2 regions of the Undibacterium sp. Ji83W genome follow, and region 2 is predicted to be linked to the other one. Evidence: predicted binding sites of a transcription regulator. Region 2 holds the regulator's gene; the other holds the start of a gene.

Region 1 (3,429 bases), on a different contig from region 2:
CATGGCGACCAGCACTTTGTCCAGCGCTGTCGTCACTTCCCAGGTATCGGGCGTGGCATAGTAATCGGTGAGCAGACCACGCACTACATATTCAGCCGCTTCACGTCCACCTTCATTGCCAGAGACTCCGTCGGCTACTGCCAGCACCATGCCCTTGCAGGATAGTTCGGGTTCACCCGGCGTGACCATGCCGACAAAGTCTTCATTGCGCGGGCGCAAGCCAGCGACGCTGTGATGTCCGGTGCTGACGGTGAGTGGCATATTTGTTATTTAAATTTTTGCAGTAGTCATGGCGGCAGAACCCCAGGTCGTGCGCCAGCGTTTCTTGACCAATGATAAACCCAGCAAGGCGACGATGGCGAGGCTGGCGAAAATCGATAAACCTATTTGATAGCTACCGGTGATCTGGCGTGAATAACCCATGCTGGCCGCCAGGTAAAAACCACCTATGCCACCAGCCATGCCTACCAGGCCAGTCATGACACCCATCTCTTTACGGAAACGCTGCGGCACCAGCTGGAATACCGCACCATTGCCCGTGCCCAGAGCCAGCATGGCAACCACAAATACGCATACTGCTGCCGTCGCCGACTGTAAGCCTATGGATGCGATAAACAAGAAGGCCGAAGCGACGGTGTACATGACAGACAGGGTTTTGATACCACCTATGCGGTCGGCAATACGACCACCCATAGGGCGCACCAGCGAACCGGCAAATACACAGGCGGCAGTGAAGTAGCCAGCTGTCACTGGCGTTAAACCATATTGCGTGTTGAAATAAATTGTCAAGGAAGATGCCAGACCAGAAAAACCACCAAAGGTGACGCTGTAAAAGAACATGAACCACCATGCGTCCTTGTCTTTCAAAACGGCCAGATATTCAGTCAGGGATTTGCTTGGTGCGTCGCCCGGTGCATCCTTGGCGAAAATCAGGTAAACCGCCAGCGCGATAAATAAGGGGATCAGCGCCAGACCAAACACATTTGGCCAGCCAAAGGCGATTGCCAATGCTGGCGCAAACAGGGCGGCAAAAGCGGTGCCAGAATTACCTGCACCCGCTATGCCCAGAGCCGTACCCTGATGTTCAGGCGGATACCAGCGCGATGCCAGCGGCAATGCCACGGCAAAGGCAGAGCCAGCAACACCCAGGATCACGCCCAGGAACAGTAGTTGTTCATAGGTGTGCAAATTACCCAGCCACGCCCAGCATAAACCTATCAGCACGACGATTTGTCCTATCAATCCAGCTTTCTTGGGTTTCAGGTGGTCTACCAATACGCCCATCACGATACGCAACAGCGCACCAGCTAATAATGGCGTAGCAACGATCAGGCCTTTTTGTGCAGCAGTCAGGCCGAGGTCTTTGGAAATTTGGATGGCGAGTGGCCCTAACAATACCCAGACCATGAAACTCAGATCGAAATAAAAGAAAGATGCCAATAAGGTGGGCGTGTGCCCGGCTTTCCAGAAGGAAGTTTTTTGCATGATCGCTCCAATAGTGAACACGCATGCCACTTGCAAGGGACGTGCCATCAAAATGTGCATGCCTTTGCCCTGCTTTATGATTAAAAACAAAACTTACTGCGCGAAAACTGTGCGTGATCTGAATTAAATGGTGCAATGCACCAGAATGGCTGGATTTTGTTTGAGGTTAGTGAGGATTTTGGGGGCATGCTTCAAGAAGTGGCATTAGCCTTGCCGCCAACTGGGGAATTGTCAGTTTTTCGCTGTGAAAACCATATTAATGCGTAGTCAAATTGGTGCAGGCTTATAAAAACAGGCAGGTCTTCGCTCTCAAGAAAATGAACTGGCATTGCTCTTGCTTAGAGTCTGGGGAGACAAGCAAAGGAGCAGCCATGAAGAAACTCAAGCTAGTGATGGTAGGGAATGGTATGGCAGGTGTGCGTACCCTGGAAGAATTAATCAAGATCGCACCCGACCTGTATGACATTACCGTATTTGGTGCAGAACCTTATGCCAATTACAACCGTATCCTGTTATCACCTGTATTGGCAGGCGAGCAAACCATCAAAGACATCATGCTCAATGATGTGGATTGGTATGAAGAAAATAATATCACTCTGCATCTGGGCAAAAAAATCGTCAAGATAGACAGGGCACGCCGCCTGGTGATCGCCGAAGATGGCACCCAAACTGAATACGACCGTCTGTTGCTGGCGACAGGTTCTACACCTTTCATGCTGCCCGTGCCTGGCAAAGACCTTAAGGGCGTGATTGCCTACCGCGATATTCATGACACCAATGCCATGATAGACGCAGCAGAAAAGCATACGCATGCTGTTGTCATTGGTGGTGGCTTGCTGGGGCTGGAAGCGGCCAATGGCTTGAAAATGCGTGGCATGAGCGTCTCTGTGGTGCATTTGCCTGGCTGGTTGATGGAGCGTCAGCTTGATCCTGTTGCTGGCAAGATGTTGCAAAAATCCCTGGAAGACCGCGGCCTGAACTTCCTGCTGGAAAAGAATACCGAAGCTATCATTGGTGATGATGATGGTCATGTCAAATCCATACGCTTTACCGATGGCCTGGAAATCCCGGCACAACTCATCGTCATGGCAGTTGGCATACGCCCCAATACTGCGCTGGCAGAATCTGCCGGGTTGTATTGCAATCGCGGCATCATCGTCAATGACACCATGCAGACTTATGATCCACGTATCTATTCTGTTGGCGAATGCGTTAATCATCGTGGCACAGTGTATGGGCTGGTTGCACCTTTGTTTGAAATGGCCAAGGTCTGCGCCAATCATCTGGCGAATTTTGGCATAGGCCGTTACCAGGGTTCAGTCACATCTACCAAGTTGAAGGTGACGGGCATAGATCTGTTTTCTGCCGGTGAATTCATGGGTGGTAAAGACACAGAAGAAATCATTTTGTCCGACCCCATAGGTGGTGTCTACAAGAAGCTGGTGGTGAAAGACGACAAGCTCATCGGTGCATGTTTGTATGGCGATACCGTGGATGGCAGCTGGTATTTCAAGCTGCTGCGCGAAGGCAAGAATATTTCTGAAATTCGCGATTCCCTGATGTTTGGTGAATCAAACACTGGTGACGTCGGCCATGAAGGACACACCAAGGCTGCCGCCATGCCGGACGAGGCCGAGGTCTGCGGCTGTAACGGCGTTTGCAAAGGCACTATCGTCAAGGCCATCAAGGAAAAAGGCCTGTTCACACTCGACGATGTGCGCAAGCATACCAAGGCATCGGCATCCTGCGGTTCCTGTACTGGGCTGGTAGAACAAATCATCATGTTTACTGCCGGTGGTGATTATTCGACTGCTTCTAAAGTCAAACCCATGTGTGCTTGTACTGATCATAGCCATCAGCAAGTGCGTGATGCCATCAAGGCCAACAAGTTGCTGACAGTATCCGGCGTGCAGGAATTCATGGAATGGCGCACACCTAACGGTT
Region 2 (3,429 bases):
TTCGTGCGCGTGGAATCAGATTATCTCTTGCTACTGCCGGATGATGATATCGTGAAAACCGACAAGCCAATATTGATCACGACCGGCAAAGCGGTATCCACGGCGACTGGCATGATTGCCAATAATTCTACCCAACATCTGTCGATGCTGAGCAAGGTTCACATTCAACTCAAGAAGCGTGAAGCAGCTCCCAAAGCAGACAGCAAATAATCAAGAAAGCGAATATGCGTATGATCAATACACCATTCAGCGTCGCCCGCTTATTTAGCCTGGCCTGCCTGAGCCTGGCCTGTGTTTCTGCCCATGCAGAAAAGGCCGACAGTAATAAAGAGACCATCATCGAAGCCGGTTATGGCGAGAGTGATGGCAAGACCAGTGTGCGCAGACTGTCCAAGGGTGTCTCGCTGGTGCGCGGTACACTGAACGTCAAGGCAGAAAATGCCGTCGTCACCGAAGGCCCGAATGGCGATCAGTTTGTCGTCCTGACTGGCGGCAGTAACCGCAAGGTCAGCTTCCGCCAAAAACGTGATGGCGGCCCTGATCTGTGGGTAGATGGCGAAGCTGACCGTGCCGAATACAATCAAAGTACAGAAATCGTCAAATTCATTTCCAAGGCCAAGGTGCGCTACCTGGAAGGCAAGCGTGTCACCCAGGAACAAGAAGGCGAATACCTGTCTTACGATAGCAAGAATGACTTTTTCATCGGCACCAACTCGACCAGTGGCCAGCATGTGGATGGTTCTGGCAGCCTGAAAATCATCTTGCAACCAAAACCAGAAAAACAGGCTAATTAAGATGACAGTACAGTCCAGCAGCACCTTGCTCGTCAAGGGCCTGCAAAAGCGCTATGGCGCGCGCCAGGTGGTGCGCGATGTTTCCCTGCTACTGAAAAGCGGTGAAGTAGTGGGTTTGCTGGGGCCGAATGGCGCAGGCAAGACCACCTCGTTTTACATGATCGTTGGACTGGTACCTTCCGACGCCGGGGATATCACGATTGATGATGTGAATATTTCACAACTGCCTATCCATGAGCGGGCGGTACTGGGTTTGTCTTATCTGCCGCAAGAAGCTTCGGTATTTCGCAAGCTGACGGTGGAAGACAATATCCGCGCCGTACTCGAATTGCAAAAAGACAGCGAAGGCAAATATCTTGGTGCCAAGAAAATTGAGCAAAGGCTCAATGCTCTGCTGGCAGATTTGCAGATAGAAAAAATACGCGAGAGCCAGGCGCTGTCACTTTCAGGTGGCGAACGCCGCCGGGTAGAGATTGCCCGCGCTCTGGCCACCAACCCCCGCTTTGTGTTGCTGGATGAACCCTTTGCTGGTGTTGACCCGATTGCCGTGATCGAGATCCAGCGCATTGTGCGCTTCCTCAAGGAACGCGGCATAGGCGTGTTGATCACGGACCATAATGTGCGCGAGACCCTGGGTATCTGTGATCACGCTTACATCATTAATCAAGGCGCGGTACTTGCCAGTGGCAAGCCTGACGACATCATACAAAATGAATCTGTACGTCGCGTTTATCTCGGAGAACATTTCCGGATGTGACGGGAATCATCATGAAACAAAGCCTGCAACTACGTACCTCACAACATCTGGCCTTGACGCCGCAATTGCAGCAATCAATACGATTATTGCAGTTATCGACTTTGGAATTGCATCAGGAGCTGGAGACGCTGCTGACTGACAATCCCATGCTGGAACGCGTCGATGATCCGCTCGACCACGCCGTGCGCCTGCTGGCCGACGGTGCCATCAATACCAGCAGCACTTCTGCCGATGCCGGCATGGAAGCACCCGCAGCAAGAGAAGACAGTGACAGGGCTGCTGAACCAGTGGCGGCTGATGCTGAAACCGTCATCAGCAATGACAGCACTACCTCCAGTGAAGAAGACTGGGGCTTTGATGACGTGCAGCATGGCAGCAAATCAGGCGATGATGAAGATGGCCGCCCGCAACTGGGCGCAGCCCATGTCACCCTGCGTGAACACTTGCTGGAACAGATGCGCCTGAACCTGCGCGAACCACGTGACCGCGCCCTGGTCGAGCTGATGATAGATGCGCTGGACAGCAATGGTTACCTGACTGAAACACTGGATGAAATACATGCCAGTTTGCCACTGGAACTTTGTGTAGAACCAGAAGAGCTGGCTTTTGCCCTGAACATGCTGCAAAGCTTTGACCCGGCTGGTGTCGGCGCACGCAGCCCCTCAGAGTGCCTGGCATTGCAAATCAGGCGCTTGCCCAAGATCGCTTTTGTCACGCGCAGGCTGGCGTTGCAAATTGTTGAAACGCAACTGACTTTATTTGCGCAAAGAGATTTCACCAAACTCAAGAAAATCCTCGACTGTGATGATGAAGATTTGCGCGATGCACAAACTGTCATCCGCATGTGCAAACCCAGGCCCGGCATCGCTTTTGCTGCCGATGAATCTGACTATGTGGTGCCAGATGTCATCGTCAGAAAATCGGGCAATGGCTGGCAAGTCATGCTGAATCAGGACGTCATGCCCAGGCTGCGGGTAAGCAGCATGTATGCCAACATCATGAAACAAAACCGCGGCGAAGCAGGCATGGGCGCACAGCTACAGGAAGCGCGCTGGCTCATCAAGAACATGCGGCAACGCTTCGAGACCATATTGCGCGTTGCACAAGCGATAGTCGAAAGGCAACGCAATTTTTTCACGCATGGTGCTGTTGCCATGCGCCCCCTTGTTTTGCGCGAAATTGCTGATACACTAGGATTACACGAGAGCACTATCTCACGTGTTACAACTCAAAAATACATGTTGACCCCACATGGCATGTTTGAGTTGAAGTACTTTTTCGGCAGCCATGTCGCGACGGAAACAGGGGGTGAAGCATCTTCCACCGCGATACGTGCACTCATCAAGCAGTTGATAGGAGCAGAAGACCAGAAAAGCCCACTCTCTGATAGCAAAATTGCAGACATGCTGGGTGAACAGGGCATGGTAATTGCCCGACGGACAGTTGCCAAATACCGTGAAGCCCTGAAAATCCCCCCAGTCAGTTTGCGTAAATCTTTGTAAGCAGTCCTTGTAATCACGGTTTGAATTGCTATATATGATTTAGCTCAAGGCAAATAAATGCCATGCGCTTATTGTTAAAGCAAGTAACATCACTATAGGAGCACAGTATGAATCTCACCATCAGTGGACACCACGTCGAAGTAACTCCTGCAATTCGTGAATATGTACATACCAAACTAGAACGTATCAGGCGGCATTTCGACCAGGTCATTGATATCGCCGTCATCCTGACGGTGGACAAGCTCCGGGAAAAGGAAAAACGACACAAAGCCGACATTAATTTGCATATCAGCGGTAAAGATATCCACGTTGAAAGTCTGGCGCATGATCTGTATGCAGCAATCGATGCACTGGTAGACAAACTTGATCGCCAGGT

The links. The regulator sigma-54, encoded in region 2, starts transcription at its own class of promoters, with help from an activator protein. The targets are predictions, from matches to a motif close to TGGCANGNAANCTGCTTT.
Region 1: a site for sigma-54 is predicted at 1,809-1,826, ahead of nirB (nitrite reductase large subunit NirB). Genes of this name have one in related genera too.

The regions. Positions count from the first base shown of each region.
Region 1 covers NZ_JBMPOZ010000012.1:125,826-129,254, reverse strand. Annotated here, with positions in the region: gene ACO0LD_RS19685 (protein kinase domain-containing protein) at 1-261, opposite strand, end outside; gene ACO0LD_RS19680 (nitrate/nitrite transporter) at 271-1,485, opposite strand; gene nirB (nitrite reductase large subunit NirB) at 1,857-3,429, shown strand, end outside.
Region 2 covers NZ_JBMPOZ010000034.1:34,040-37,468, forward strand. Annotated here, with positions in the region: gene lptC (LPS export ABC transporter periplasmic protein LptC) at 1-210, shown strand, start outside; gene lptA (lipopolysaccharide transport periplasmic protein LptA) at 225-794, shown strand; gene lptB (LPS export ABC transporter ATP-binding protein) at 796-1,551, shown strand; gene ACO0LD_RS30175 (RNA polymerase factor sigma-54) at 1,563-3,053, shown strand; gene hpf (ribosome hibernation-promoting factor, HPF/YfiA family) at 3,161-3,429, shown strand, end outside.